3 regions of the Kitasatospora sp. NPDC023120 genome follow, and region 2 is predicted to be linked to each of the others. Evidence: riboswitches for the same ligand, from Rfam matches in the RefSeq annotation. Region 2 holds a riboswitch; each other region holds the start of a gene.

Region 1 (10,078 bases), on a different contig from region 2:
GCCACCCCGGGCGCCGCGACCCCTTCTCCCGGCACCGGCACCGCGGCCCCCTCCGCGGCCGCCAAGCCCAAGGCCCTGCCGGCCGGCGTCCCGTACGACGTCACGCCGCTGCTCAAGCCGAGCCACAAGTACCTCGGCGCCGCCCTCCAGGACGTCCCCGGCTCGATGGACGCGCTGGCGCCCTACAGCGGCGCGATCGGCAAGCAGCCCAACGTCCTGGAGTACTACTCCCATTGGAAGGGCGGCTTCGACACCGCCGGGGTGCGCCGGATCTACGAAGCCGGCGCGCTGCCCTACATGGCCTGGGAGCCGTACGACCACTCGCTCGCCTCGATCGCGGCCGGGGACACCGACGACTACGTGCGAGGCGTCGCCAAGGCCGTCGCCAAGCTCAACCTGCCGATCGCCGTCAGCATCGCCCACGAGATGAACGGCGACTGGTACCCGTGGGGCCGCCAGGCCTCCGGCCCGGAGGAGTTCGTCGCCGCCTGGCGCCACGTCCACGACCTCTTCGACCAGGCCGGCGCCACCAACGTGATCTGGGTCTGGAGCCCCAACATCACCGACCCCGCGCCCAACACCCGCCTGGCGCCGTACTACCCCGGCGACACCTACGTCGACTGGGCCGGCATGACCGGCTACTTCACCCGCACCGGGCCGAAGACCTTCGAGACCCTGTACGGGCCGACCATGGCCGAGATCCGCACCTTCTCCAAGAAGCCCTTCTTCATCAGCGAGACCGCCTCCGAGCAGGGCAAGCGCCAACGCGCGGACATCGACCAGCTGTTCTCCGGGCTGGAGGCCCACGACGACGTCGTCGGCTTCGTCTGGTTCAACATCGTCAAGCGGGCGGACTGGCGGGTCGAGGCCGTCCCGGACACCCTCGCCGCCTTCAAGCAGCGCGTGTCCGACCCCCGCTACGGCTTCGACATCCGGAACCCCCGATGAGCACTGACTCCGAGTTCAACCCGTTCGCCCCCCTCCCCCGCCGCCGCGGGCCGAAGGGCGAAACCCCGCCCGGCAACACACCGTCCGGCGAAACCCCGCCCGGCGACACCCGGCCCAGCGGCACCGCGCGCGGTCGCGATGCCCGCGGCCGCTCCGCCGAGCCCGAGCCGGCGGTCCCCGAGTTCCGCGCCGACACGGCCGTGGCCGTCGCCGTCGACAACCCCGACGGCATCGAGCTGGCCCCGTACACCATCCCGCAGGTCCCCGCGATCGGCTGGGACCCGGGCACCAGCCCCCGCCGCCGCTGGATCGCCCGCGGCCTGCTCGGCGCCGTCCTGGCCGTCCAGGCCGCGCTCTCGCTGCGCCTGCTCGCCGCCGCACACCCCGACGAGGCCGCCGCCATGGTGGCCGGCCGCCAGCAGCTCGCCCACCTGCTGCACGGCACCCCGGTCACCACCGACCTGGTCGACCGGATCAACGGCTCGCCCTGGCTCTATCCGCCGCTGGCCGGCGCCGCCGCCGACGCCAACGGCATCTGGGGCATCCGGCTGCTCAGCCTGGGCTTCGCGCTGGTCACCACGGTGCTGCTGTACTCGCTGACCCGGCGGCTGTTCAACGAGCGGGTCGCCATCTGCGCGATAGCCGTCTACGCCGTGCTGCAGTCCACCGTCGTGGTCGGCTTCTACGCCGCCCCCGAGTCCCTCGCCGTGCTGCTGGTCGCCCTCGCGGCCTGGGCCACGGTGTTCACCGCCCGGCGCCATCCGGCGCTGGTCCTGACGGCCGCCCCGGCCGCCGCGCTGGCCTGCGCCGTCGCCTACTCAGCGGCCCTCGCGGTCCCCGCCCTGGTCGCCCTCGCGCTGGCCACCGCCCGTCCGCACCGCCGACCCGGTCCGGCCGCCCTGCGCGCACTGCTGCTGGCCGCGGGCACCGCCGTCCTGCTGCTGCCGTACGGCACGCTCGGCAAGGTCGCCGAGTGGTCGCCCTCGCACGGCAACGCCCCCGGCTCGGCCGGCTCCATCCTGCTCTCCACCCTCCAGTGGGCCGGCCTGTTCACCGTCCTCGCGGTGGCCGGCACGGTCGCCTACGCCCGCCACGAGCAGATGAACGAGCACGACGCGCCGGAGAAGGAGTCCGTCCCCTCCACCCGGGGCCAGCGTGCCCTGCTCGGCACCGTGCTGACCGCCACCGCCCTGCTCGTCCCGGCCGCCCACCTGTGGACCGGCACCTCGGGAGCGCTGTTCCGCCACCTCGGGTACGGGATGCTGCTCGCCGCCCCGCTCGCCGGGGTCGGCCTGACCCGGCTGGTCGGCGCCCACTTCCGCCACCCCCAGCTCGGCATCCTGGTCTGGGTCGCGCTGCTCGCCCTCGGCCTGGAGCAGTCCGCCCTGCGCTACCAGAACGGGCCCGACTCCGGCCGGCTGCTGGCCGTCCTGCGGGTGCACGCGGTGCCGCAGGGCCGCTACCTCACCGAGGTCGACGGACTCGCCGAGTACTACCTCGGCGCGGTCAGCAGACCCGAGCAGTGGGTCTCCGCGCGCACCGGCACGGACTACCGCGACGCCGCCGGCGTACAGCACCACGGGGACGACGGGAGCGTCGCCGCGATCCGCGACGGCTGGTTCACCATGGTCGTCCTCGACAGCACCGCGCCGCGCGCCACCGACCGGGCCCTGAGCGCCGCTCTGGCGGTAGGCGGACAGTACCGGCTGGTCGCCCAATTCACCTCGCCGACCGGCGATTCGAGCACGTACAAGGTCTATCTCAAGCACTGACGGCCCACCCGGCCCGCCCGCACCGGCGACACGACAGCCACAACATATGGTGCCGCCGCAGTCCGGCGCCACTACATGTATGCTCACTCCTGCTGTCGATGCAGGGGAACCCGGTGGGAATCCGGGACTGCCCCGCAGCGGTGTGCGGGCGGCTGGAGCAGCCGTCCCCGCGAGTCCGAGTACCTGCCGGCGGCGTGCGCCACGGCCCTCCCGCAGAGGCCGCGCCAGCACCAGTAGTACCCCTCCGGGCCTCGCGGGCGGGCCGGGGAGACACCTCGCGCGACGCCGTTTGCGTTCGTGCCGTGCTCCCCTGCCCCGATCGGCCCGGCGGCCCCCGATCACCGCCGCCGATCGCCGCCAGGAGAGAGCGCCTTGACCACCGCTGCCTCAGCCACCCTGCCCGCCCAGGGCTCCGGTACCGCCTTCACCGACCCGACGGTCTCCGACCCCGGCGGCTCCCTGCTGCGGCTGCTCACCGACCGCAGTGCCGACCTCCCCGAGGTCGACCCCGGCCATGTCGCCGCCGCCGCGCTGCGCGGCCGCCACGCCGGCTCGGACTTCGCCGAGCTGCGCGGGCTGGCCGTGGACGCCGCCGCGTCGATGATCGCCGAGGACCCCCAGTACTCGAAGCTGGCCGCCCGGCTGCTCGCCCTGGAGATCGTCGACGAGGCGAACAGCCAGGGCGCCACGTCCTTCTCCGCCTCGATCGCCGTCGGCCACGCCGAGGGCCTGATCGGCGACACCACCGCGGCCTTCGTCGCCAAGCACGCCGCCGCCCTGGACGCCCTGATCGACGCCGCGGGCGACGACCGCTTCGAGTACTTCGGCCTGCGCACCGTGCAGTCCCGCTACCTGCTGCGCCACCCGATCACCCGCAAGGTGGTCGAGACCCCGCAGCACTTCCTGCTCCGCGTCGCCTGTGGCCTGGCGGTCGGCGACAGCGAGCAGTCGGTGCGCGAGGTCGCCGAGCTGTACGGCCTGATGAGCCGTCTGGAGTACCTGACCTCCTCTCCGACGCTCTTCAACTCCGGCACCCGGCACCCGCAGATGTCGAGCTGCTACCTGCTCGACTCGCCGTTGGACAACCTGGACTCGATCTACAACCGCTACGCGCAGATCGCCCGGCTGTCCAAGCACGCCGGCGGCATCGGCCTGTCCTACTCGCGCATCCGCTCGCGCGGCAGCCTGATCCGCGGCACCAACGGCAAGTCCAACGGCATCGTGCCGTTCCTGCGCACCCTCGACTCCTCGGTCGCCGCCGTCAACCAGGGCGGCCGCCGCAAGGGCGCCGCCTGCGTCTACCTGGAGACCTGGCACGCCGACATCGAGGAGTTCCTCGAGCTGCGCGACAACACCGGCGAGGAGGCCCGCCGCACCCACAACCTCAACCTGGCGCACTGGATCCCGGACGAGTTCATGCGCCGGGTCAACGCCAACGAGGACTGGTCGCTGTTCTCCCCGGCGGACGTGCCCGAGCTGGTCGACCTGTGGGGCGCCGACTTCGACGAGGCGTACCGCAAGGCCGAGCTGGCCGGCAAGGCCGTCCGCACGATCCCCGCGCAGACCCTGTACGCCCGCATGATGCGCACCCTGGCGCAGACCGGCAACGGCTGGATGACCTTCAAGGACGCCTCCAACCGCGCCGCCAACCAGACCGCGCTGCCGGGCCGCACGGTGCACTCCTCCAACCTGTGCACCGAGATCCTGGAGGTCACGGACGACTCCGAGACCGCGGTCTGCAACCTGGGGTCGGTCAACCTCGGTGCGCACGTCGCCGCAGGCGCCTCGACCGACGACCTGCTGGGCGCGATGGACTGGGAGCGGCTGGACGCCACCGTGCGTACCGCCGTCACCTTCCTCGACCGCGTGGTGGACATCAACTTCTACCCGACCACCGAGGCCGGCACCTCCAACTCCCGGTGGCGCCCGGTGGGCCTCGGCGTGATGGGCCTGCAGGACGTCTTCTTCAAGCTGCGGATCGACTTCGACTCGGCCGAGGCGAAGCAGCTGTCCACCCTGATCGCCGAGCGCATCATGCTCACCGCCTACGAGCGCTCCGCCGACCTGGCCGAGCAGCTGGGCCGCCACGAGGCGTACGGCGAGACCCGCGCCGCCCGCGGCGAGCTGCACATCGACCACTTCCCGTCCGCCGCCCCGCAGTGGGCCGACCGCTGGACCGCGCTGCGCGCCCGCATCGCCGAGACCGGCCTGCGCAACTCGCTGCTGCTGGCCATCGCGCCGACCGCGACCATCGCGTCCATCGCCGGCGTGTACGAGTGCATCGAGCCGCAGGTGTCCAACCTGTTCAAGCGCGAGACGCTGAGCGGCGAGTTCCTGCAGGTCAACCCGTACCTGGTGCGCGAGCTCAAGGAGCTCGGCGTCTGGGACCAGCAGACCCGCGACTCGCTGCGCGACGCCAACGGCTCGGTGCAGGAGCTCAGCTGGCTGCCGGCCGAGGTCCGTTCGCTGTACCGGACGGCCTGGGAGCTGCCGCAGCGCGCGCTGATCGACCTGGCCGCGGCGCGCATGCCGTACCTGGACCAGAGCCAGTCGCTGAACCTCTTCATGGCGGCGCCGACCATCGGCAAGCTCAGCTCGATGTACGCCTACGCGTGGAAGGTCGGTCTGAAGACCACCTACTACCTGCGTTCGCGCCCGGCCACCCGGATCGCCCAGGCCGCGTCGGGCACCGCCCGCACCGCCGTGCCGGTTCCCGCCCCCACCATGACCCAGGCCGAACAGGACGCCATCGCCTGCTCCCTGGAGAACCCCGAGTCCTGCGAGGCCTGCCAGTGAGCACCGAAGACCGCAAGATGCTGCTCGACCCCGGCTTCGAGCTGACCCTGCGCCCGATGCGCTACCCGTCGTTCTACGACCGGTACCGGGACGCGATCAAGAACACCTGGACCGTGGAGGAGGTGGACCTGCACTCCGACGTCGCCGACCTCGCCAAGCTGAGCGAGGGCGAGCGGCACATGATCGGCCGGCTGGTCGCCTTCTTCGCGACCGGCGACTCGATCGTCGCGAACAACGTGGTGCTGAGCCTCTACAAGCACATCAACTCGCCCGAGGCGCGGCTGTACCTCTCGCGGCAGCTGTTCGAAGAGGCCGTCCACGTGCAGTTCTACCTGACGCTGCTGGACACCTACCTGCCCGACCCGGAGGACCGCGCGGCCGCGTTCGCCGCGGTGGAGAACATCCCCTCCATCGCGCAGAAGGCCAAGTTCTGCTTCAAGTACATGAACGCGGTCGACCACATCGACTCGCTGCAGACGAAGGAGGACAGGCGGGCGTTCCTGCTCAACCTGATCTGCTTCGCGGCGTGCGTCGAGGGCCTGTTCTTCTACGGCGCGTTCGCGTACGTGTACTGGTTCCGGAGCCGGGGCCTGCTGCACGGCCTGGCCACGGGCACCAACTGGGTGTTCCGCGACGAGTCCATGCACATGGACTTCGCGTTCTCCGTGGTGGACACCGTCCGCGAGGAGGAGCCCGACCTCTTCGACGACGAGATGGCCAAGCAGGTCACGGAGATGCTGGAGGAGGCCGTCGAGGCCGAGCTCCAGTTCGCCCAGGACCTGTGCGGTGACGGCCTGCCCGGCATGAACACCGCCTCGATGCGCGAGTACCTGCAGGCTGTGGCGGACCAGCGCCTGGCCCGCCTGGGCCTGCCGATCCGGTACGGCTCGGCGAACCCGTTCGGGTTCATGGAGCTGCAGAACGTCCAGGAGCTGACCAACTTCTTCGAGCGCCGGGTGTCGGCGTACCAGGTGGCGGTCGAGGGTTCGGTCTCCTTCGACGACGACTTCTAAGAGTCGGATACGACGAGAGCGGTGCCCCGCACGGCCACAGCCCGTGCGGGGCACCGCTGTTAGTTCAATCGGTCGGAAACTCGCCGAGCTTGACCCCGGCGAGGAAGGAAGACCACGCCGAAGCCGGGAAGAGGAGGGCAGGCCCGTCGGGGTCCTTCGAGTCACGGACCGGCACGACCCCGGTCACGCCAACCGCAACCTCCACACAGTTGCTCTGCGCGCCTGAGAACGACGACTTTTGCCAGATGAGGTCAGCAGCGGCTGCACCCTCGTGGATGCTACTCATCGCTGTGCATTCCTTTCGCGATGCGCTCGATGAGCGCGACTGATTCCTTTCGAGGCAGAGACTCGGCCAACGCCCGCCGGAACAGGTTGGAGTACTTGAAGACCTCTCCCGGCTCCTCGATGTAGAGCGTGCTGAGGAGGCTGTCCACGTACACGACATCCGTCTCGGTACTCTCGGGGAAGCTCAGGATGACGAGCGGCCCGAACAGCGCGGCGTGGACATCCGAATCCTCCGGCAGCACCTGGACGTTGATGTTCGGCTGGTCTGCCATGACCAGCAGGTAGTCGAGTTGCTCGCGCATCACCGCCCGCCCACCGATCTGGTGCTTCAGCACGGACTCCGACAGCACGCCCCAGAGCCGGAGCGGAGACTCACGCTCCAGCACTGAGCGCCGTTCCCGTCGGACTTTCGTCAGCTGCTCGACCTGTTCAACGGTGGCGTCTTCTATCTGCGCCCGCACGACAGCTCGCGTGTAGTCCTCGGTTTGCAAGAGCCCTGGGACAAGAAAGGTCTCTACGCTGTAGGCGTCCGAGGCATCAGCCTCCAACGAGATGTAGTCCGCATAGAGGGGCGACAGCGCATCCGAATACCGGTCCCACCAGCCACGCAGCCGCCCATCGCGCGCCAGATCCTCCAACCGGCTACGCGTCGCCTGGTCCGTCACGCCGTAGAGGTCAAGTAGCAGCCGGAGATCCACAAGCCTGATACCGGACTGTGCGGCCTCGATCCGACTGATCTTGCTCTCGGCGCAGTCCAGTTGCCTGGCGGACTGCGCCATCGTCATCCGCGCAGCAACCCGCAGCTCCTTGAGCGTCCGAGCCAGACGTCGCTGTCGAACCGTCGGATTCCTGTTCACGGGCACGCGTTGACCTCCCAGCGGTATGTGCGTTGCCAGTCTGCCGCCCTCTGCCCGCGACAACAATCTTTGATCATTTCCAAAGTCGAGACTTGCACTCCAGAAGAACCGGGGGGGCATGCTACTCAACGTAGTCCGCTAGACGACACAACGTGATCACGGCGGGCTCTTCACCCGGGCATTCCCATGCCTTCTTCAGCCGCTGTCACCCGCACACTCCAGAGGTGGCCCCGCCATGCCTGAAACCATCTCCCCCGCCCCCACCGAGCAGACCTGCTGGCTGCCCAAGCACCCCGAGTCCCCCCGAGCCGCCCGTCAGGAGCTGCGCGACTTGCTGCTCCCCCACCCCTCCGGTGAACCGCTGCTCCCCACCGGCGAGTTGCTCGTGAGCGAGCTGGTCACCAACGCCGTGCGGCACGCCCGAACCCCGCGCGGACGCCTGATCTTCATCCGCTTCCACCTCGCCGCGGACGACACCCTCCGCATCGAGGTGCACGACGCCGACAGCGAGAAGCCCACCCTCCGCGACGCCTCCGAGCACGCCGAGGCCGGCCGAGGCCTGCTCCTCGTCCACGAGTTGGCCACCCAGTGGGGATGCTCCCCGCGCGACGGCGGTATCGGAAAGTTCGTCTGGTGCCACATCTGCCCCGAGACGGCCGCCGCGTGAGCGCCGTCCGGGCGGGGATCACGGACATCATGAGGCCCACCGAGTTCCGCACCCTGGACCACGCACTGCCCGTCCTCTGGGAGCGCGTGCGCTCTCCCCGTCTCCGCCCGGCGCTCACGCCGGGCGGAGACGGCCCACGCACCCGACCGATTTCTCGTTCTCGAAAGGAATTCTTGACCCGGCGCCTTCGGAGTCGGGAACATCGAGCGAGAAGCCAAGGGGAGGCAACAGCCATGAAGCTGACCGAACTCGACAGCTCCTGCGACAAGGGGCCATGTCCGACTATCTACGCCACTGACACCGGGGAGTTGGTCGTCCAGGGCTTCAAGGTGGAGGATCCGGAAGCGCTGGCGACAATGCAGCTTCCGGACACCGAGACAGCTGTACGAATCCCGATCGATCTCCTGATGAGGGTTGCCCGTGACCATCTCTCCTGACGCCTTCGACGGATTTCAGCAGGAGGCGTTCCGGCTGGAAACACTCGATGATTACAGCAAGTCCGGCAACGTCGATACATATCAGGCGTTCCTGGCCGGAGAGCCTCAGCCTGCCGACTACAACGCCATGTGGTTGGCGCAGGTCCGACGGAACACCGACGCCGGTCGCCGGATGTACCGGGTCCACGTCCTGGCGCGGCCGCTCACGCCGTACCTCCAATTCGAGCTGGGTTGGGGATACCGGACGAACGCCACGGCTGGCGAGGAGTTCTTCATCCTCGACATCACGGAGAAGTGGAACCCTCTCGAAGGCGTTCCCGACTTCTGGATGTTCGATGAGTCCACGACCGTTTCCATGACCTATGACGACGAAGGCGGGTTCCTCGGCGCAGAGGAGGAGGCCGACGTGCACAAGTGGGTTCACTGGCGAGACACGGCCTTGGATCATGCTGAGCCGTTCACGGCCTGGTGGGAGCGATACAACAGCAGGTGAGGGAAAACATCGGTAGCACGCTGCGGGAACTGCGAAAGGCCAGCGGGAAGGAGGCCAAAGCAGTCGCCCGCAGCGCTGCCATGTCTCCGTCCAAGTTGAGCCGCATCGAGACGGGGAAGCTCACCCCGACGGCGATGGACGTGGACCGCATCCTCACGGCCATCGGAGTGTCCGATGAAGTTCGGGCCGGCCTGGTCGAGACAGCCCGTCGGGAAGCTACCGAGGCCACGGCCTGGCGTTTGTATCGCCGCAGTGGGTTCCACCTGCACCAGGCGCCATCCAGGCCGTAGAGGCCGAGACTGCCGTTCAACGGATCTTCCAGCCGTCCTGCATCCCCGGCTTGTGCCAGACACCCGAGTATGTCCGGGCCATCCTGAACACGAAGGACCTGACAGACGAGATGCTGTCGCGGACCGTCGGCGCCCGACTCCAACGTCAAGCCGTACTCTTCGAGTCCGCCAAGTCGTTCCGCTACCTGATCACCGAATCGGTGCTGCGCTGGCGGCTTGTCTCCCCACCCGAGATGGCCGTCCAACTGGACCGGCTCATCTCGCTCTCTCGCCTCCCCAACGTGTCGATCGGCATCGTGCCACTGACCGCACCGATGACTGAAGCGCCGTCCTCATCGTTCGTCGTCTACGACAATCGGATGGTGATCGTGGAGATCCCCCATGCGGAAATCACCACCAGCGAGCCGAAAGACGTGGAGCTATACCTGGCGCGGTTCGCTCGATTCGAAGTCAAGGCTCTGACGGGCGAACCCATGCGGCGCATGCTCGAAGACATCCGGGACGAGTTCCTGGAGGAACA
Region 2 (10,078 bases):
CCCTCTTAGACCTTTCCGGAGCCGCACGATGGGACGCCTCGCACAGACCGACGGCCTCACCGAGATCCAGCGGGACATCCTCGCCACCGTGCGGGATTTCGTCGACAAGGAGATCATTCCGGTCGCGACCGAGCTGGAGCACAAGGACGAGTACCCGACCGCCATCGTCGAGGGCATGAAGCAGCTCGGCCTCTTCGGGCTCACCATCCCCGAGGAGTTCGGCGGCCTCGGCGAGTCGCTGCTCACCTACGCCCTGGTGGTCGAGGAGATCGCCCGTGGCTGGATGTCGGTCTCCGGCATCGTCAACACCCACTTCATCGTGGCGCACATGATCAACGCCCACGGCACCCAGGAGCAGAAGGACTACTTCCTGCCGAAGATGGCGGCCGGCGAAATCCGCGGCGCCTTCTCGATGTCCGAGCCGGGCCTCGGGTCCGACGTTTCGGCCATCTCGACCAAGGGCGTCAAGGACGGGGAGTTCTACGTCCTCAACGGCCAGAAGATGTGGCTCACCAACGGCGGCACCTCCACCCTCGTCGCGGTCCTCTGCAAGACCGACGAGGGCGGCAGCTCCCCGTACAAGAACATGACCACCTTCCTGATCGAGAAGGAGGCCGGCTTCGGCCCGAACCCCAAGGTTCCCGGCCTGACCGTGCCCGGCAAGATCGAGAAGATGGGCTACAAGGGCGTCGACACCACCGAGCTGGTGCTGCAGGACGTCCGGATCCCGGCCGACCGCATCCTCGGCGGCGTCCCGGGCCGCGGCTTCTACCAGATGATGGACGGCGTCGAGGTCGGCCGCGTCAACGTCGCCGCCCGCGGCTGCGGCGTCGCCCGCCGCGCCTTCGAGCTGGGCATCTCCTACGCCCAGCAGCGCTCCACCTTCGGCAAGAAGATCGCCGAGCACCAGGCCATCCAGTTCAAGCTCGCCGAGATGGCCACCAAGGTCGAGGCCGCCCACCAGATGATGGTCATGGCCGCCCGCAAGAAGGACAGCGGCGAGCGCAACGACCTCGAGGCCGGCATGGCCAAGTACCTCGCCTCCGAGTACTGCAAGGAGGTCGTCGAGGATGCCTTCCGCATCCACGGCGGCTACGGCTTCTCCAAGGAGTACGAGATCGAGCGCCTCTACCGCGAGGCCCCGATGCTGCTCATCGGTGAAGGTACTGCGGAGATCCAGAAGATGATCGTCGGACGCCGGCTCCTGGAGGAGTACCGGATCGCCGAGTGATCCCCGGGCCGCCCGCCGACGGACCACGTCACCGGGCGGCCCCCTCGAACCGCCGGTCGACGGGCGTGCGGGCCCGTCCCGGCGGAGCGCCGTGCCCCGTCACGGGCCCGGCCTGGTCCGCCAGGGTCCGGCACGGCCCTCCGGAAGCGGCCGCAGGGCGTATAGCTGCGACAACGCGCCCTGCGGCCGCTTCCGTACACCCGCTTCCGGCCGCCGCGGCCGTTTCCCCCGGCGGGTTCCGTCCGCGTGCCGTTGAGACAAGTCTCACCAGCCGTGTGCGGTCCCTTGGGAACCGGACCGGGTCGAGCTACGGTCGTAGAGGTGGACGCGCGGACGCGCTCCCACCGGACACATGAACGAGCAGGCGGGTTGCCCACCCACCGTGTGCTCCCGATAGCATCCACCGGGACAGCAAGCCGTCCCTCTATTACCGATCCCGCGGTGGCCCCCGTCCAGCGGCCATGATCCCCCGCGACAAAGGTCTTCGATGCCCATCAGCCCGTCCCCTCACCACTCCGTCACGGACCGCGATGCCCTCGCAGCCACGACGGCCGGTCGGCGACCCCGCGTGACCATCGCGCGCGGAGCCACCCCCTGGTTCGTCCCCACCCTCGCCACGGCCGCCGTGACCACCGCCCTCACCCGGCGCAGCGGCAAGTGGGCCCTGGCGGCGGTACCCGCCTGCGCGCTCAGCGCGGGCATGCTGTGGTTCTTCCGCGACCCCGAGCGTGAGATCGGCACGGGCAGAGTGATCTCCCCCGCCGACGGCGTGGTGCAGAGCATCGACGCCTGGCCGGACGGCCGCACCCGGGTCGCGATCTTCATGAGCCCGCTCAACGTCCACGTCAACCGCGCGCCCCTGCCGGGCACGGTGACGTCGGTCGAGCACGTCGCGGGCGGCTTCGTCCCCGCGTTCAACAAGGACAGCGACCAGAACGAGCGGGTCGTCTGGCACTTCGACACCGAGCTCGGCGACATCGAGATGGTCCAGATCGCGGGGGCCGTGGCCCGCCGCATCGTGCCGTACGTGGACGCCGGAACCAAGGTCGAGCAGGGCGACCGGATCGGTCTGATCCGGTTCGGGTCCCGGGTCGACACCTACCTGCCGGCCGGCGTCGAGGTCGGCGTCGAGGTCGGCCAGAAGACCACAGCCGGGGTGACGCGCCTTGACCGTGACTGATCCTGAGACAATCGTCGGCCTGGACGACGAGGAGACGGCCCTGCGCCGCCGCCGCTGGGCGCGCGACCGCGAGCTGCGCGCCCCGCGCTCTCCGCAGCACTTGTCCACCGCCGACTTCCTGACCCTGGGGAACGCCGTCTGCGGCTTCCTGGCGATCTACTCGATCACCACCGGGGTCCTCGTCCCGCACATCACCAACCCGGACGCCGCTCCGGACCGGCACAGCGCCGCCACCGCGGTCACGCTGCTGCTGATCGGCTCGATGTGCGACCTCTTCGACGGCCTGGTGGCGCGCAAGCTGCGCTCCTCCGCCCTCGGAGCGGAACTGGACAACCTGGCCGACCTGATCAGCTTCGGCATCGCGCCGGCCTACTTCGTCGCGGTCTGGGGCATGGTCTCCCAGGGCTCCAACAGCAAGCTCTCGGCGCTCATCGCGATCACCGTGCTGCTCGCCGTCGTGCTGCGGCTGGCCCGCTTCTCGGCCGTCAAGATGCGGCCCGGGGTGTTCCAGGGCATGCCCTGCCCGATGGGCGCGATGACGGTCATCGCCATCGTGCTGCTCGACCCGCCGTTCCTGCCCGGTCTGCTCGCCATCTTCGGCGCCGCGTACCTGATGGTCAGCCGGATCGAGTACCCGAAGCCGCAGGGGCTGCTGGCCACCGCCACGCTCTGCTGGATCGTGGTCTCCATCGGCTGCCTGGCCGCCTGGGCCACCGGCCTGCCCGGCGGCGACGCGCTGATGCACGTCGGCGCGTTCGCCCAGATCACGCTCGCCGCGATGGCGCCGCTGCTGGTCATCCGCCGCAAGGTGGGGCAGAAGGTCGGCGACGTCCGCGCCCGGCGGGCGGAGTCGCGGCTCGGCTGATTTCCCGTCTCACGGCGAAGGGCCCGGAACCGATCGGTTCCGGGCCCTTCGCCGTTCTTCGTCGTTCTATGCCGTCTCGGCCGTTCTTCGTTCCAGCCGTTCTTCGTCGTTCTCGGCCGTTCGTGCCTGCGCCGGCTACGCGCCGCCGGTGTGGACGCTGAACGCCGAGCGGCGGGCCGCTCTGGCCACGCCCGGGTCCGGGTGCACGCTCGAGACCGCCGACAGCACCGAGGCCGCCCGCGGGTGCCCGGACTGCCGGGCCCGGGCGAACAGCCGCACCGGATCGCCCGCCGAGGCGCCCTCGACGTGGCCCACCAGCAGCTCCGTCTCGCCGTGGTCGAGCACCGCGGCGGCCGTGTCCACCCAGAGCCAGGCCGCGTCGTCCGCGCCCAGCACGTCCGCCGGGGAGACCCCCTCGTCCGCTCGCTCCGCCAGCCACAGCAGCGCGTACGGGCGCAGCACCGGCTCGTCCACCGACGCCCGCACCGCCTGCTCGGCCGGTCCGCCGGCCACCCGCAGCGCCTCGAAGGCGAGGCCGCGCACCAGCGCGTCGTCGCCCTGCGCCGCGTCCAGCAGCTCGGCCACCGCCCGGTCCGCCGGCCGCGCCGCGACCCAGGCTCGGTACTCGGCGCGGGCCGGGCCCGGCGAGTAGTCGGCGCAGGCGTTCAGCAGCTCGAAGGCGCTCTGCTCGATGTGCCCGGCCGCGGTCTGGGCGACCGTGCAGATCTCCTCCAGCTTCGCCCGCACCGCCCAGTGGCCGAGCGGCGACAGTTCCGCGGCGTCGTTCCTGCGCGTCAGGGCGCCGACGGCGGCCAGGCCGTCCAGCATCCAGTCCAGGACGGCGGCGACGTCCGAGGGAGCGGCCGGGGTGTCGATCTGCGGCTCCCGGCAGGTGCCGCGGACGGCCGACACCGCGGAGGCGGCGTGCGGCACCGGCGACAGGCCGGGACCGCCGGCCCCGCCGCCGACCCGGCGCTCGTCCAGACCGCGGCGCAGCAGCTCCAGCAGCTCGCTCTCGGCCACCGGGCCGTCCACCAGGTGCAGGAAGGAGAGCAGCTGCGGGGCCTGGTCGACGGCCTGCCCGGCCAGCACGGCGAACACGCCGCGCAGCGCTGCGGGCGGCACCGGGGCGAGCAGGGTCCAGGCGTCGAACAGCGCCGACCAGCCCCGCACCACGGCCTCGTCGTCGTGCTCCCAGGCGTGCAGGCGCCAGCCGGGGCCGGCACCGGCGTCCCGGGCCTCCACCAGGCCCACCAGGAGCGCCTGCCCCCAGGCCTTGGCGGCGGCGCCGACCGTCATGGCCAGCGCCCGGCCCGCCGTACGGGCGTCCTCCGGCAGCAGCTCGCCACGCTTGTCGACTTCCTCGAGCTCCCCGGCCCAGCGGGCGATCCGGACGGCGTCCACCAGCATCCGACGGGCCAGCGGCGCCAGCTCGGCCGGCGCGGGGAAGCCCTCCGGCACGGGAACCCTGCCCCGCCCGGGCGCCGGCGCGGGCCCCCGCCGCCGGGGTACGCCGTTACGGGGTACACCCGCCCCGCCCGGCCTGCCACCGGCGGGCCGGTGGGCCGTACCGGGGAGACGGGTCACCGTCGCACCGGTACCGATCGGAGGCGGGAGCGGGGCATCACGGTCGCGCGGGTTCCGAGACGTCACGTCGAGCAGTCTTCCCCTTGTACCGGCCTTCTGTCACATCCGGTTGTCCGTACGACCGGACGACCGGCGACGGCACCTCCGCAAGATCGGGCAACAGAGGCAAACCGCCTGGCCGGAAACGTGTGGCCTGCTCATGCCAGGTGGGCCGGGACGGTTGCTGGGCCCGTTCGAACGGTCACGGAGTGTGGTGGCGGTGGTCGGCCAAGGGGGCCAAATTGTGCCCCTGACTGCGGGGGCGATCGCGGCGGACGGCGGCGCCGCCGTCCGCGTCCGAGGGGACTGTCCAGCCCGGATCCGGACGGATGGCGGGCGAGCCGCGGCGATCTTGCGGTGTGAGAAGTCGGCGGGCCCGACTTCTCACGCCCGGCCGGCGGTCGGGGGGAGCTCAGGGGACTCCGGAGGACTTCAGAGGAGGGGGGTGAGCCAGCGGCGGAGGAGCTCGGTGTAGTAGTCGGGGGCGCTGTTCCAGAGGGCGGCGTGGTCGGCGCCGGGGAAGGCCTGCAGATTGACCACGTCGGGGCGGGCGGCGGCCAGGTGCTGGGCGCTGCGGAAGGGGGAGATCCGGTCCGCCGGGCTGTGCAGCAGGAGCGTCGGGACGCGCAGGTCGGTGCCCTCGGCGATGCGGGAGAAGTCGGCGAGGTCGACGCCGGTGCGGCCCCGGGCGGCGAGCGCGCCGAGCTCGGCGGCGGCGCCGCGGAAGCCGAGCCGCTCGGCGTCGCGCCGGGCGCTGGCCGGCAGGTCGAGGACCGGCGAGTCGAGGATCAGCCCGCTGATGGCGTACGACCAGGCGGAGCGCGCCGCCGTCTGCAGCACCATGGTGGCGCCGACCGACCAGCCGTAGAGGATCACCCGGCCCGCCCCGTTGTCGAGCGCCAACCGTACCGCCGCCTCGACGTCGCGCCACTCGGTCTCGCCGAAGTGGCTGTAGCCGTCCGGGGAGGCGGGGGCGCCCTCGTCGCCGCGGTAGGTGACGGCGAGGACAGGCAGGGCGAGGCGGTCGAGGACCGGCAGGACCGGGAGGGTCTGCTGTCGGTCGGCCTCGGGGCCGTGGACCAGGACCACCCAGGTGCCGCGCTTGCCCTCGAGGTACCAGGCGGGGAGGGCGCCGAGCTCGCCGTCCACGGCGGTCTCGGTGTAGGCGAGGCCGAGCGCCCGGGTCGGGTCGCCGAGGTGGACGCGCGGGGTGAAGCGGACCTCGGTGCCGGGGGTGAGGGTGCCCCGGTCGGCGCGGACCAGCCGACGGGTGACGCCCTGCTCGTCGCTGTGCAGGACCTCCTCGACCACCGCGTGCCCGCCGTCCGCCCACTCGACCGCCCAGCGGCCGGGGTGCAGGCTCTCCGGGCCGCGGCTGAAGGTGATCCGCCCGGCGCCGAGGCTCCGGACCAGGACCGGCCCGGACTCCTGGCCGTCGGTCACCGGACGGACCATCCGCTCGGACGCCCGCCGGCCGATCACCAGGACGACGGCCCCGGCCCCGACGGCGGCGGCCGCCACGACGGCAGCGGTTCCCCAGCGCATATCGTTCCCCGCTCTCTCGGTCACGGACCGGACGGTGTTCGTGCACCAGTCCACCGGCGCCCCGCCCGCCCGGCCACCGGGCTGGACCGTCCGGGTCACGCGGAGCGGGCCCGGCGCGTGTCGGGGAGCGGGCCCGGCGCGTGTCGGGGAGCGCCGACGGTGAGATCAGAGGGCCTCGGTGAGGAGGTGCCAGAAGCGGGGGGTGAGGGAGTCGGTGGCGGGGGGCGGCGCGGCGCGGGTGGTGGCACCCCAGTGGGTGGGGACGTGGTGCTCCTGGTGGAGGGCGGCGAGGACGTCGGCGAGGGCGTCGGCGGGAGCCGGGACGATGCGGGCGAGGGCGTGGAGCTGGGGCTGCCAGCGGCCGCCGAGGCACTGGCGCAGGAGGTGGTCGAGGGCGCCCGCGCGGCCGGTGGCCTCGACGAGTTCGGGCAGGCCGAGGTGGAGGACCTCGCCGAGGGCGCGGGTCTGCTCCTCGTCGCCGTCCCAGTGGCCGGTCAGTTCGGCCTCCCGGTAGGCGTCGAGGGTGGTGCCGGTGCGGTCGGCGACGGCGGCCTGTCCGAGTTCGCGGGCGATGCGGTGGTCGCGCAGCCGGACCGGGCGGGTGCCCATCAGCTGGGCGGCGGGGCACCAGAGGGCACGGGCGAGCGCGATGAACTCCGGTTCGCTGGGGCGCAGCTCGCCGCTCTCCCAGGCGAGGACGTGGGCGGGCAGCAGTCGGACGCCGTGCGCGGCCATGCCCTCGGCGACCTGCTCGGGGGTCAGGCCGAGGCCGGCCCGGTGGGCGCGGGCGGCCGCGGGCGAGAACGGCACCGGGGGCGGTGGGGCGGGGGGCTTTCTGCGACGCATGCCACCGAACGGTAGGCGCGGACCCGGCGCGCCCCCCAGCACCCGAACGCACGAAGCGGCACGTCCGGGGGCGGCGCTCCGCTGGGCGATCCCACAGGGTGTCAGCGGGGTCGCCCGTGTGACCAACCCCTCCGTGACCTCGGTTGACTCCCGGTTCTGGCCCGTGATGGGATCCTGGGGCCAATCGGAGGCATGGAGAGGAAGCCGGTGCGAGTCCGGCGCGGTCCCGCCACTGTCACCGGGGAGCACGCTCGGAACTATCGCCACGGCGGGCCGTCAGAAGCCGCTGGAAGGCCCCGGGGGTGCGTCCGACCCGGAAGCCAGGAGACTCTCGCCCCCGCTACGTCGATCCAGGGCGCGGACCCTGAGTGAGGACACGCACGCGATGCAGGCTGCCCCACCGCCACGCCGGACTCCGAGCTGTCCTGCCGCCTCGTTCGGCTCCACGCCGAGTCGTCTTCCGGCGTCCAGCCGATGACCGTCCGCGCACTGACCTCGCGACCGCTCGCCCACGCCGCCGCGTTCGCGCTGGGCGCCGCCGCGGGCTACGCCGCCGACGCCCGCTTCGCCGACCCGCGCCGCGGCCACCCGGTGGCCGCCTTCGGCAGCGCCGCGACCCGCCTGGAGCGGCGGCTGTGGCGCGACGACCGTGCGGCCGGGGCCGGGTACACGGCACTGTGCGTGGGCGCGGTCGCGGCGGGCGCGCTCGCCCTGGACCGTACGGTGGGCCGGCGGCCGCTGGGCCGGGCGGCGCTGGCGGCCGCCGCGACCTGGACGGTGCTCGGCGGCACCTCGCTGACCCGCGAGGCCCGCTACGTCGGCCGCTCGCTGAAGGACGGCGACCTGGCGGCCGCCCGGGAGCGGCTGCCACACCTGTGCGGGCGTGACCCGAGCGCGCTGGACGAGCAGCAGATCGCCCGCGCGGTGGTCGAGTCGGTCGCCGAGAACACCGCCGACGCCGTGGTGAACGCGCTCGCCTGGGGCACCCTCGCGGGCACGCCCGGGCTGCTGGCCTTCCGCGCGGTGAACACCCTGGACGCCATGGTGGGCCACCGCTCGCCGCGCTACGCCCGGTTCGGCTGGGCCTCGGCGCGGCTGGACGACCTGGCGGGCTGGCCGGGCGCCCGGCTGACGGCGCTGCTCACGGTGGCCGCCGCCCCGCAACCGCGGACGGCCTGGCGGGTCTGGCGGCGCGACGGCTCCGCGCACCCGAGCCCGAACGCGGGCCAGGCGGAGTCGGCCTTCGCCGGCGCGGTGGGCGTACGGCTGGGCGGCACGCTGCGGTACGGCACGAGGGTGGAGCACCGGCCGGTACTGGGGGCGGAGCTGCGGCCGGTGACGGTGGACGACATCGAGCGGGCCTGCACGCTCTCGCGGCGGGTGGGCGCGCTGGCGCTGGGTACGACGGTCGCGGGGCACGTCCTGCTGCGCGCGCTCCTGGGGAAGAGGGGAAGGGCATGACGAACGCACTGCTGGTCGCGGGGACGACCTCGGACGCGGGCAAGAGCGTGGTCACGGCCGGCATCTGCCGCTGGCTGGCCCGCCAGGGCGTGCGGGTGGCGCCGTTCAAGGCGCAGAACATGTCGCTGAACTCCTTCGTCACCCTGGACGGTGCCGAGATCGGCCGCGCCCAGGCGATGCAGGCGCAGGCCGCCCGGGTGGAGCCGGAGGCGGCGATGAACCCGGTGCTGCTGAAGCCCGGCGCGGACGGCCGCAGCCAGGTGGTCCTGCTGGGCAAGCCGGTCGCCGAAGTGGGCGCGCTGGACTACCGCGAGCGCAAGCCCGTCCTGCTGGAGCGCGCCCTGGAGTGCCTGGCCGACCTGCGCCGCCGCTACGAGGTGGTGGTCTGCGAGGGGGCCGGCTCGCCCGCCGAGATCAACCTGCGCGACCGCGACATCGCCAACATGGGCCTGGCCACGGCCGCCGGACTGCCGGTGGTGGTGGTCGGGGACATCGACCGGGGCGGTGTGTTCGCGGCGATGTACGGGACGCTGGCGCTGCTGTCGGCGGAGGACCAGCGGCACGTGGCGGGCTGGTTCGTCAACAAGTTCCGCGGCGACGCGCGCCTGCTGGCGCCCGGGCTGGAGATGCTGCACGGGCTGACCGGCCGTCCGGTGCTGGGCACCCTGCCGATGCTGCCCGGACTGTGGCTGGACGCCGAGGACTCGCTGGACCTGTCGACCGTGGTGGACCGGGTGGACGGCCGCGGCCCGCTCGGGGCGGACGTGCTGCGGGTGGCCGTGGTGCGCTTCCCCCGGCTGTCCAACTTCACCGACGTGGACGCGCTGGCGCAGGAGCCGGGCGTGCTGGTGCGCTGGGCCACGCGGCCGGAGGAGCTGGCCGACGCCGACCTGGTGGTGCTGCCCGGCACCCGGGCCACCGTGGCGGACCTCGCCTGGCTGCGCGAGCGCGGCCTGGAGCCGGCGCTGAAGGCGCGGGCGGCGGCCGGGCTGCCGATCCTCGGGGTGTGCGGCGGCTACCAGATGCTGGCGCGCGGGATCGTCGACGAGGTGGAGTCCAAGGCGGGCGTCGTCGAGGGGCTGGGCCTGCAGCCGACGCAGGTGCGGTTCGGGGCCGGGAAGGTGCTCGCGCGGCCGGTCGGCGAGGCGTACGGACAGCGGGTCGAGGGCTACGAGATCCACCACGGCGTGGTGGCGGTCGAGGGCGGGGACGCGTTCGTCTCCGACGGCCTCGGGCGGAGCATGGACGGCTGCCGGGTGGGCGCGGTCTGGGGCACGACCTGGCACGGCGTCCTGGAGAACGACGCCTTCCGTCGTGAATTCCT
Region 3 (10,078 bases), on a different contig from region 2:
CGGCGCCTGGACGCGCTGCGGATGGACGGTGCCGAGGTGCGGCAGCTGGACCGGTTGAGCGCGGCGGCCGGTGCCGCCCTCGTACGGGGCTGGTTGAGCGTGGGGCGCGGCACCGACGGCGAGGTGGCGGCGCTGGTGGAGCGGTGTGCGGGACTGCCGCTCGCGCTCAATGCCGTCGGCAGCCAGCTGCTGCGCCGGGGCCGGCTGTCGGTGGGGCAGGTGGTGGCCGAACTCTCGGACCGGGGCGCCACGTTGGCGATGCTCGACAACGAGGAGGGGAAGCTCCGCCAAACGTACGACCCGGTGTACGAGCGGCTCTCGCCGCAGGGGCAGGCGCTCTACCGGCTGATCGGCGTGCATCCGGGCTCCTTCGTGTCGGCCGAGCTGGCGGGCGCGGTGGGCGTCGAGCGGCCGGATGAGGCGCTGGACGAGCTGTGCGACGTCCACCTGCTGGACGTGGTCGTCGACGACGGGCCCGAGGACCGCTTCCAGGCCCACGACGTGGTGCGGACGCACGCCTATGCCTGCGCCCGCGAGCTTTCCGGCCGGGTCGAGCTGCTCGCCCGTGTGGTGGCGTACTTCCGGGGCCGGGCCTCGCTGGCCGACCGGGCGATGGGGGCGCGGCTGCGGCTCCAGGAGGACAGCGGCGAGGGGCTGCCCGGATTCGCCTCGGACGCGGCGGCGCTGGAGTGGCTGTACGCCGAACGGACCGACCTGCGCGCGGTGGTGGAAGCCGCGTCCCGGCAGGGCTGGCACGGCGAGGTGTGGCGGCTGTGCGAGTCGCTCTGGCCGCTGTACCACGGACGCAAGCTCTACCAGGACTGGATCGCGACCCACGAGCGCGGCGTCGAGTCGGCCCAGTGGGACAACCAGCCGGCCGCCGTGGTCCGGATGCGCAACCAGCTCGCCCGCGCCCACTTCGAGCGCAAGGAGTACCGGCTCGCCGCCGAGCAGCTGGCACTGGCCTCGGAGCAGCTGCCGCTGGTGGCGGACCGCAGGGTGGCGGGGGTGCTCCACGAGACCGACGGCCTGCTCTGCCTGGCCGACGGCCGCCCCGGCGAGGCGGTGGAGCGGTTCACGCTGGCCCTGGCGGACAACCGGGGCGACGACCACGGCGAGATCGTGCAGAGCTACAACCTGGCGCAGGCGCTGATCGCCGACGGCCGTCCGGACGAGGGGCTGACGGTGCTCGAGGCGGCCACCGCCCGGGCCGTGGACACCCGCGACGACGACATGCTGATGAAGCTGCCGCTGGTCCGCGCCCGCGCCCACCGTGCGCTCGGGCAGCTGGACCTCGCCGTCGCCCACGCCGGTGACTGCGCCCGGCAGGCCGAGTCGCGCAGCCAGTACGCGAAGGAGGCGCAGGCGCACACCCTGCTCGTCGGCGTCGCGGAGGAGCTGGGCGACGAGGCACTGGCGGAGCGCAGCCGTGAGCGGCTGCGGCAACTGGGCGGCTAGGGGCCGGTGGTGAAGGACACCCGGGTGCGGTGCTCGCCGGTGCGGACGGTGAGCCCGTGCTCGGGGAGGCCGGCCGGGTCGCCGCCGCCGGCGAGCCAGCAGGCCACGGCGGAGCCGAGCAGGAGCGGGTCGATGCCGGGATCGGGGCTGCCCCAGTCGGGTTCGGCGCGGGCCTCGAGAAGCAGTCCGGTGTGCAGCCGGAGCAGGTGGCGGGCCGGGCCGAGGGCGGCCACCGCGACGGCGAGGCCGGGGAGTTCGGTGGCGGTGTCGGCGAGCCAGCGGGCGGCGGGGCGCTCGGCGTGTGGCTCGGTGCGGGCGAGGACCTCGGCGGTGTAGCGCAGCGCGTCGCCGGGGTGCTCGTCGGTGAGCGCGTGGAAGCCGCGCGGGGTGTGGTCGTCCGGGTCGAAGGGGTAGCGCCGCAGGCTGACCTCGGTGCCCTCGCTCTTGCCCTCGACGTCGTAGGCGGTGGGCCGTTCGGTGGTGCCGGGGCGGGGGACGGGCTTGGGGTAGGGCGGCAGGACCGGTTCGTCGGCGGGTTCGTCCAGCCGGTCCAGGAAGGAGTAGAGCAGCGGGCGCAGCACCCGGGCGGACTCGCCGCGACGGGCGAGCGAGCGGTCGGTGATCCCGCTCAGTTCGGACGGGTCCTGGGCCAGGGCCCGTTCGAGCTGGGCAGCGAGGTCGCCGTCGGGGTCGAGGACGGGTGCGGCCTGGCCGAAGGCGTAGCCGGGGGAGTGCGGGTCGAGTTCGGCGGCGCCGGTGGCGACGAGCACGGTGGGCCGTCCTAGGGCGGCGCCGTAGACGGAGACCGAGCCGTGGTCGCCGATCAGGCAGTCGGCGGCGACCAGGGCGGCCTGCCAGCCCTGGTGGGGCGGGATCAGGCGCAGGCCCATCCGGCGGGCGCTGTCGAGCAGGGCCTCGGGGTCGTGCCGGCTCCAGATGTTGGGGTGCAGCACGACGGCCACGGTGTACTCGTCGGCGGGCAGTCGGCGGACCAGGCGCTGGGGCAGGTCGGGGCGGCGGCCGAATAACGAGTGCTCGCTCCAGGTGGAGTTGACGACGACGAGCCGCCGGCCGTCGACGGCGCCGAGTGCGGCGCGGTAGGCGTCGCGGGAGCGGCGGCTGCGCAGCATCCGGTCGAAGCACGGGTCGCCGACCACCCGGGCGACGTCCAGGGCCTCGGGGCAGGAGATCCGCAGGCGGTCCAGCTGCTCGGGGTGGGAGAGGCCGAGGACGTCCACGAACACCCGCCCGCGGTGGGTGAGTTCGTTGCGGGAGAGGCCGGCGGCGCTGACGGTGTCGCCGGTGGACTCGGTCACCAGGCGGTTGTAGCCGGCGCCGTGCGGGAGGACGACGAGGCGGGCGTCCAGGCGGTGCATGGAGGAGTGGACGGCGCAGGAGACGGCCAGGTCGAAGCGGTGCCGGACGGCGTCTTCCCAGTCCAGCACGGTGAACCCGGGCAGTGCGTGCAGGTAGTCGTCCAGGGCCCGGTCGGCGAAGGCGGAGCCGGGGTTGACGGTGAAGTAGCGGGCGATGCCGTCGGGGTTCAGCAGGGCGAGGACGTCCAGGACCCGGGTGGCCGAGGTGAGGGTGCGGGCGACCGCCAGCACGCGGGCCTTGATCGGTCGGGTGTTCCAGCGGTCGGCGGGCCAGGCGTGGGGGTGGGACGGCACGCCATGATCGTACTCATCCGGGGTGCCGCCCCGGGGGCTGTTCCCCGAGTGTCGGTCAGCCCGCCGCAGCGGTGGGCTCGTGGTGTTCGGCGGCGGCGCACTCGTCGAGGAGGGGGCGCATGCCCTCGTCCACGAGCCGGTAGCGCACCACGCGTCCGTCCTTGTCGCCGGTGACCACGCCCGCGGTGCGGAGCAGCCGCAGGGCCTGGGAGACGGCGGGGTCGCGCATGCCGGTGGCGACGGCGAGGTCGGTGACGGCGAGAGGGCCGGCCCGGTGGAGGGCGAGCAGCAGGGCGAGCCGCCCGGGGTCGGCGAGCAGGGAGAACCGCTCGGACCAGGACCGGACGTGCGCGGTGTCGCCGATCGCGGCGATGGCCTCGCAGACCCGGTGTCCGTCGATGGTGCGGTGGCCCGCGCGGTCGGCCGGTACGAGATGCATGCGGGCATTCTTGCAGGCGGTGGGCTGTGATCCTGAACACCTGCGCAGGTGCGCAGCCTTGCATGGGTGGGGCGGGACCCCTACGGTGTAGCCCGCCGTGGTGCTCGGGAAGACCGGTGACGGACCCTCAGGGGTCCGGAGTCCGGAGCGGCCCTCGCCACTGTGATCGGGTCGTTCCTTCGTCCGCGATGGAACGCCGTCCGTGTCCACGACGCCACTGGGTGCCCCGCGCACCTGGGAAGGCGGGCACGGACGTCCCGTAAGCCAGGAGACCGGCCACGGCACTTCACGAAGTGATTCCACGAGGTGCTGGAGCGTGATCCGGAGATGACCCTGCCCGAAACCGTCGCCGCTGATGCGAAGGCGGCGCCGTCGGTGCTGCCCACCTTCAGGTGGAAGCGCGAGGACACCGTCCGTACGGCCGGGCTGATGGGTGTGATCCTGGCCATGCACGTGGTGGCCTTCGGGACGCTCATCTTCCTGGTGGCGCCCGAACGGTACGCGGTCGGTACCCAGGTCTTCGGGGTGGGCCTGGGTATCACCGCGTACACCCTCGGCATGCGGCACGCCTTCGACGCCGACCACATCGCGGTGATCGACAACACCACCCGCAAGCTGATGGCGGACGGGAAGCGGCCGGTCTCGGTGGGCTTCTGGTTCGCCCTCGGGCACTCCTCGATGGTGGTCATCATGGCCGCCCTGGTGGCGGGCGGCGCGCAGCTGGCGAACACGCTGATGGACGACGAGTCGACCACCCACAAGTGGCTCGGCATGATCGGGACGACCACCTCCGGCGTGTTCCTGTACCTGATCGGCGCGCTCAACCTGGCGGCGCTGCTCGGCATCGTCAAGGTGTTCCGGGCGATGCGGGCCGGACAGTACGACGAGGCCGAGCTGGAGGCGCACCTCGACTCCCGCGGCTTCATGGCCCGGGTGCTGAACCGGGCGACCCGATCGATCACCCGGCCCGGGCAGATGTTCCCGGTCGGCATGGTGCTGGGCCTGGGCTTCGACACCGCGACCGAGGTCACCCTGATGGTGATGGCGGGTTCTGGTGCGGCCTCCGGGCTGCCCTGGTATGCGATCGTCTGCATCCCGCTGCTGTTCGCTGCCGGGATGAGCCTGTTCGACACCCTGGACGGGACGTTCATGAACTTCGCGTACCAGTGGGCCTTCGCCAACCCGGTGCGCAAGGTGTACTACAACCTGACCATCACGGGGCTGTCGATCGCGGTGGCGTTCATCATCGGCACCATCGAGCTGGTCGGCGTGCTGCACGAGAAGCTCGACCTGACCGACCCGGTGACCGGCTGGATCGCCGACATCTCGCTGGACAACGTCGGCTACGCGATCGTCGCGCTGTTCGTGGTGGTCTGGGCGCTGGCGATCGGGTACTGGAAGCTCGCCAAGGTCGAGAAGCGCTGGACGCCCGAGGGGTCATGAGAGTTGCTCATGGGGCGAGGTCATGAGCGCGGCTCATGGAGCGAGGTCATGAGAGTTGCTCATGGGGCCGGGGCATGAGTGTTGCTCATGGCGCTGCCCCATGAGCCGCACTCATGGGGCACCGTCATGAGCGCGGCTCATGCGGCCGCGAGCAGCAGCGTGCCGGCGACGGCGAGCCCGGCGCCGACCACCTGGACCGGACGCAGTCGCTCCTTGAACACCCCGCGCGCCATCAGTGCGGTGACCACCGGGTAGAGCGAGGAGAGGACGGCAGCGACCGTCGCCGAGCCGCGGTGCCAGGCCACCGCGTAGGCGGCGTTGGCGATGACGTCGGAGAGCCCGATCGCGGTGAGCACGGGCAGCTGCGCCCGCAGCCCGAGCGTCGACCCGGGCACCGCCCCGGGGCCGGGCCCGGACGCCGTCCCGACCGCTCGCCCGGAATCGCGAAGGCCGGCCAGCAGGATGGCACCTACCACGGTGGCGCTGAAGCCCCGCTGCACGGTGAGCACCAGCAGCAGGCCGCCGCCCGTCGAGGCGTGGGCGATCAGGACCAGCACCGTGCCGAAGCCCAGCGCGGCGCCCAGGCTGAGCAGCAGTGTGCTGCGGGCGGCGGAGGAGCCGCCGCGCTCGGGCCCGGCGGCCAGCACCACGCCGACCAGGGCCACCGCGATCCCGGCGATCTGGCCGGGCCCCGGACGGTCGCCGAGCGCGAGCCCGACACCGATCGGCACCACGACGGCGACGGTGGTCAGCGGGGAGACCACGCCCATCGGGCCGAGCGCGAGCGCACGGTAGAAGGCGAGGAGCGCGAACGGGCCGATCACCCCCGCGGCGACGGCGTACCAGAGGGCGGGGGTGGCGTCCGCCCAACTGCCGGTGGCGACGACGGCGGCCAGCAGGACGGCCATGGCCATCGCCTGGGAGGCGACCACCACGGTCAGCGCGGGTATTCGCCGGGCGAGCGCGCCGCCGCCGAAGTCGGCGAGCCCCCAGAGCAGGCTGGCGGAGAGGGCGAGCAGGGCGGTCACGGCCGGGCCCCGGGCGCGACGGGGGTCAAGGACAGCACAATGCACTCCGCAGTACAGTCGGATGGACTCGGTGCCAGGACTGGCAGCGTAGTGCAATGAACTGAACTTTCCGAACAATATTCCGCACTGTTTCGACCAGTGGACACCGGAGGACTCATCGCGTGCCGGACCCCGACCTCGTCTCTCGGGCCCTCGCCCGCAACCTCAAGCGGCTGCGCACCGAGCGCGGTCACACCCTGGACGCCCTCGCCGCCCGCTCCGGCGTGAGCCGCGGCATGATCGTCCAGATCGAGCAGGGCCGCACCAACCCCAGCGTGGCCACGGTCGTCCGGCTCGGCGACGCGCTCGGCGTCTCGATCGCCACGCTGCTCGACTACCACGAGGGCCCGGACGTCCGGATCGTGCCGGGCGACCAGGCGGTGCCGCTGTGGACCGGGCCGTCCGGCGGCACCGGCACCCTGCTGCACGGGATCGAGGCACCCGGGCCGCTGGAGCTGTGGGAGTGGCGGATGGAGCCGGGGGAGGAGTACTCCTCCGAGCCGCACCCGGCCGGGACGGTGGAGGTCGTCCGGGTCGACGAGGGGGAGCTGACCCTGGTCCACGACGAGCGCGAGCACCTGGTGCCGGCCGGCAGCACGGTCTCCTTCGACGCCTCCTACCTGCACGCCTACCGCAACGCGGGGGAGCGGATGCTGCGGCTGACCATGGTGGTCTCCGTCCCGCCGCCGCGCTGACCCCCCGGTCGTCGGCGCGCCCGTCACGTGCCGAACGGCGCCTCCCCGCGGTGGGGAGGCGCCGTTCGCGCGTACGGGCTCAGCGCTCCTCGCGGAAGCCGACGTGCCGGCCCGCGACCGGGTCGTACTTGCGCAGGACCATCCGGTCCGGGTCGTTGCGGCGGTTCTTGCGGGTCACGTAGGTGAAGCCGGTGCCGGCGGTGGAGCGGAGCTGGATGACGGGGCGCAGTTCGCTGCGGGCCATGGGGTGTCCTCCCGGGTCGTGGCTCGGGTGACGGTCGGGACCGTACACCGAAATGGAAGTCGTTTTCGCCGGCTCCAACGCGGGGCGAGGTCCGGTCCATTCCCGGGCGCCGGGGAGCACCCGACCCGGCGGCCCGGCGCCGATCGGGGGGTGGTGCGGGGGCGCGTAGGGGGCTCCGGGGGTTCTGTCGGGGGTGCTCGGCGGGCGGTTCGGGCTGGGGGTTCGTAGGCTCGACGCATGGCGGATGCGTACGCGGGGCGGCGGGAGCGGGTGAGGGAGCACTGCAGTGCGGCCGGGGCCGATGCGGCGCTGATCACCCGGGCGGCGAACGTGCGGTATCTGACGGGCTGCGCGCCCTGCGGGGCGACGCTGCTGCTGACCAGGGAGCGGGCGCTGCTCGCGCTGCCGGACGACCTGCCGCCGGACGACTCCGGGGAGCACCTGATCGCCCCGGACGTCACCCAGCTGCCGGTGGCGGCCGGGGTGGACACCGCGCTGGCGGCAGCCGCCGCGGCGGCGAGCGCCGGGGTGTCGGGCCTGGCGGTGGAGGAGCACGACCTGACCGTCAGCCGGCACCGGGCGGTGGCGGGCCTGCTCGAGCAGGCCCGGCTGGCCGATCTCGGGCAGGTGGTCGAGCGGCTGCGGGTGGTCAAGGACGAGCACGAGATCGCCGACCTGCGGATCGCCGCCGAGATCGCCGACCAGGCCCTCGGCGAGCTGCTGGAGTCGATCCTGGTCGGTCGCACCGAGCGGCACCTGGCGATGGAGCTGGAGCGCCGGATGATCGACCACGGTGCCGACCGGGCCGCCTTCCCGGTGTCGGTGGGCACCGGCAGCCACTCCGGCCAGGCCGCCCACCAGCCGACCGACCGCCGGGTGGAGGAGGGCGACTTCCTCACCGTGGTGATGGGCGCGCAGTACCGCGGCTACGGCGTCTCGACCGCCCGCACCTTCGTGATCGGGGCCGCTCCGGCGCCCTGGCAGGTGGAGCTGCACCGGCTGGTCTTCCGCGCCCAGCGGGCCGGTCGGGAGGCGCTCGGACCCGGCGTGGAGCAGTGCGTACCCGACCGGGCCGCCCGGCAGGTCCTGGAGGCGGCGGGCCACAGCGAGGCCTCGCCGCACCCCGTGGGTCACGGCATCGGGCTGGAGATCCGGGAGGCGCCGCGCCTCGGTCCGTCGGACATGGGTAAACTGGACAGCCGCGTACCGGTCACCGTCGGTCCAGGGGTCCACCTCCCGGGCAAGGGCGGCGTCCGGATCGAGGACACGCTCGTCGTGCGCCCCCTCGAAGAGGGCGGGCCCGAGCTGCTCACCATCACCACCAAGGAGCTCCTCGCCCTGTGACCGCGGCCTCCCGACGGCCGTCGGCGGCAGGACGCAACCCTTGGTTCCTTGACAGCTATATCCAGGAGTAAGTGCGCCCGTGGCTTCCACGAACGATCTCAAGAACGGCATGGTCCTCAAGCTGGAGGGCGGCAAGCTCTGGTCCGTCGTCGAGTTCCAGCACGTCAAGCCCGGCAAGGGCCCGGCCTTCGTGCGTACCAAGCTCAAGGAGGTCCTGACGGGCAAGGTCGTCGACAAGACCTTCAACGCGGGCACCAAGGTCGAGACCGCCAACGTCGACAAGCGCGGCATGCAGTTCTCGTACAAGGACGGCGAGAACTTCGTGTTCATGGACATGGACACCTACGACCAGCTGACCATCGAGCCGGCCGTCGTCGGCGACGCGGCCAACTACCTGCTGGAGGGCTTCGAGGCCCTGGTCGCCACCAACGAGGGCGCGGTGCTCTACATCGAGCTCCCGACCTCCGTCGAGCTGGTCATCGCCCACACCGAGCCGGGCGTCCAGGGCGACCGCTCCACCGGTGGCACCAAGCCGGCCACCCTGGAGACCGGTGCCGAGATCCAGGTGCCGCTCTTCGTCGTCACCGGCGAGAAGGTCAAGGTCGACACCCGCGACGGCAGCTACCTCGGCCGGGTGAAGTAAGTCCGTGTCGGCCGCACGTAGCAAGGCCCGCACCCGGGCCTTCCAGATCCTCTTCGAGGCCGACCACCGCGGGGTCGACCCGCAGCAGGTCCTCGCCGACTGGGTGGCCCGCGCCCGCGAGCCCAAGCCCGACGAGGGCACCCCGCAGGTGGGCGAGTACACCATGGAGCTGATCGAGGGGTACGTCCAGCACGCCCGTCGCATCGACGACCTGATCTCGCAGTACGCGGTCGGCTGGACGCTCGACCGGATGCCGATCGTGGACCGCAACGTCCTGCGGCTCGGCGCGTACGAGCTGATCTGGGAGGACGGCGTCCCGGACGCGGTCGTCCTGGACGAGGCGGTCGAGATCGCCAAGGAGTTCTCCACGGACGACTCCCCGGCCTTCGTCAACGGTCTGCTCGCCCGCTTCCTCGAGCTGAAGCCGAGCATCCGCCGGTAACGGTCACGCCCTTCGGACGGCCGCCGACCCGAACTTCGGGCCCGGCGGCCGTTCCGCGTTTCACCCGGCAGGCGTAATGTGGAGCCCTACTCGCCAGTAACTTGAAGGGCAGGTCTCCCCACATGACCACCGCGATCCGCAGCGAGTTCGACCGGGGCATCGCCCTGACCAGACACCCCGCGGAGGCCGGCCGCTACGAGGCCGAGCTGGGCGCCGGCTGGCAGATCGGCGGCGGGGTCAACGGAGGGCTGCTGCTCGCCGTGGCCGGACACGCGCTGTCGCTGGAGCACGGTACGCACCCGGACCCGGTGTCGATCAGCGGTTACTACCTGTCCGCCTCCACCCCCGGCCCGGCCACCATCCGCACCGAGGTGCTGCGCACCGGCCGCGGGCTCTCCACCGGCACCGCCTCGCTCAGCCAGGACGGCGTCGAGCGGCTGCGCGTGGTGGCCAGCCACGGCGACCTCTCCGCCGCCGACGGCGAGGTGCGCACCAGTGCGCAGCCGCCGCAGCTGCCGCCGCCGGACCAGTGCATCGGCGTGGAGCACGCGCCCAAGGAGCTGATCGCCCAGGCCGCCCTGCTGGAGCGCTTCGACCTGCGGCTCGACCCGGCCACCGTCGGCTGGGCACTCG

The links. A riboswitch is a leader RNA that binds a small molecule or an ion and turns the genes downstream of it on or off. The one in region 2 is predicted to bind cobalamin.
Region 1: linked by a shared signal. The riboswitch ahead of ACZ3TI_RS25020 (ribonucleoside-diphosphate reductase subunit alpha) and the one ahead of ACZ3TI_RS09170 (cobalamin biosynthesis protein) in region 2 are both predicted to bind cobalamin.
Region 3: linked by a shared signal. The riboswitch ahead of nicT (Nickel transporter NicT) and the one ahead of ACZ3TI_RS09170 (cobalamin biosynthesis protein) in region 2 are both predicted to bind cobalamin.

Annotation. Positions count from the first base shown of each region.
Region 1 is NZ_JBVHHY010000017.1:149,014-159,091, reverse strand. Features, by position in the region: gene ACZ3TI_RS25030 (glycoside hydrolase family 26 protein) at 1-948, shown strand, start outside; gene ACZ3TI_RS25025 (glycosyltransferase family 39 protein) at 945-2,720, shown strand; cobalamin riboswitch at 2,794-2,925, shown strand; gene ACZ3TI_RS25020 (ribonucleoside-diphosphate reductase subunit alpha) at 3,117-5,516, shown strand; gene ACZ3TI_RS25015 (ribonucleotide-diphosphate reductase subunit beta) at 5,534-6,529, shown strand; gene ACZ3TI_RS25010 (DUF397 domain-containing protein) at 6,594-6,815, opposite strand; gene ACZ3TI_RS25005 (helix-turn-helix domain-containing protein) at 6,808-7,677, opposite strand; gene ACZ3TI_RS25000 (ATP-binding protein) at 7,907-8,338, shown strand; gene ACZ3TI_RS24995 (hypothetical protein) at 8,572-8,775, shown strand; gene ACZ3TI_RS24990 (DUF6879 family protein) at 8,753-9,268, shown strand; gene ACZ3TI_RS24985 (helix-turn-helix domain-containing protein) at 9,244-9,558, shown strand; gene ACZ3TI_RS24980 (DUF5753 domain-containing protein) at 9,609-10,078, shown strand, end outside.
Region 2 is NZ_JBVHHY010000005.1:72,819-82,896, forward strand. Features, by position in the region: gene ACZ3TI_RS09140 (acyl-CoA dehydrogenase family protein) at 29-1,231, shown strand; gene ACZ3TI_RS09145 (phosphatidylserine decarboxylase) at 1,719-2,411, shown strand; gene ACZ3TI_RS09150 (CDP-alcohol phosphatidyltransferase family protein) at 2,398-3,276, shown strand; gene ACZ3TI_RS09155 (hypothetical protein) at 3,412-4,737, opposite strand; gene ACZ3TI_RS09160 (alpha/beta hydrolase family protein) at 5,335-6,447, opposite strand; gene ACZ3TI_RS09165 (helix-turn-helix domain-containing protein) at 6,613-7,293, opposite strand; cobalamin riboswitch at 7,492-7,623, shown strand; gene ACZ3TI_RS09170 (cobalamin biosynthesis protein) at 7,768-8,754, shown strand; gene ACZ3TI_RS09175 (cobyric acid synthase) at 8,751-10,078, shown strand, end outside.
Region 3 is NZ_JBVHHY010000011.1:65,713-75,790, reverse strand. Features, by position in the region: gene ACZ3TI_RS17895 (AAA family ATPase) at 1-1,458, shown strand, start outside; gene ACZ3TI_RS17890 (hypothetical protein) at 1,455-3,128, opposite strand; gene ACZ3TI_RS17885 (ArsR/SmtB family transcription factor) at 3,184-3,567, opposite strand; cobalamin riboswitch at 3,649-3,862, shown strand; gene nicT (Nickel transporter NicT) at 3,895-5,010, shown strand; gene ACZ3TI_RS17875 (EamA family transporter) at 5,148-6,038, opposite strand; gene ACZ3TI_RS17870 (helix-turn-helix domain-containing protein) at 6,200-6,772, shown strand; gene rpmG (50S ribosomal protein L33) at 6,852-7,016, opposite strand; gene ACZ3TI_RS17860 (M24 family metallopeptidase) at 7,254-8,360, shown strand; gene efp (elongation factor P) at 8,440-9,003, shown strand; gene nusB (transcription antitermination factor NusB) at 9,008-9,445, shown strand; gene ACZ3TI_RS17845 (thioesterase family protein) at 9,568-10,078, shown strand, end outside.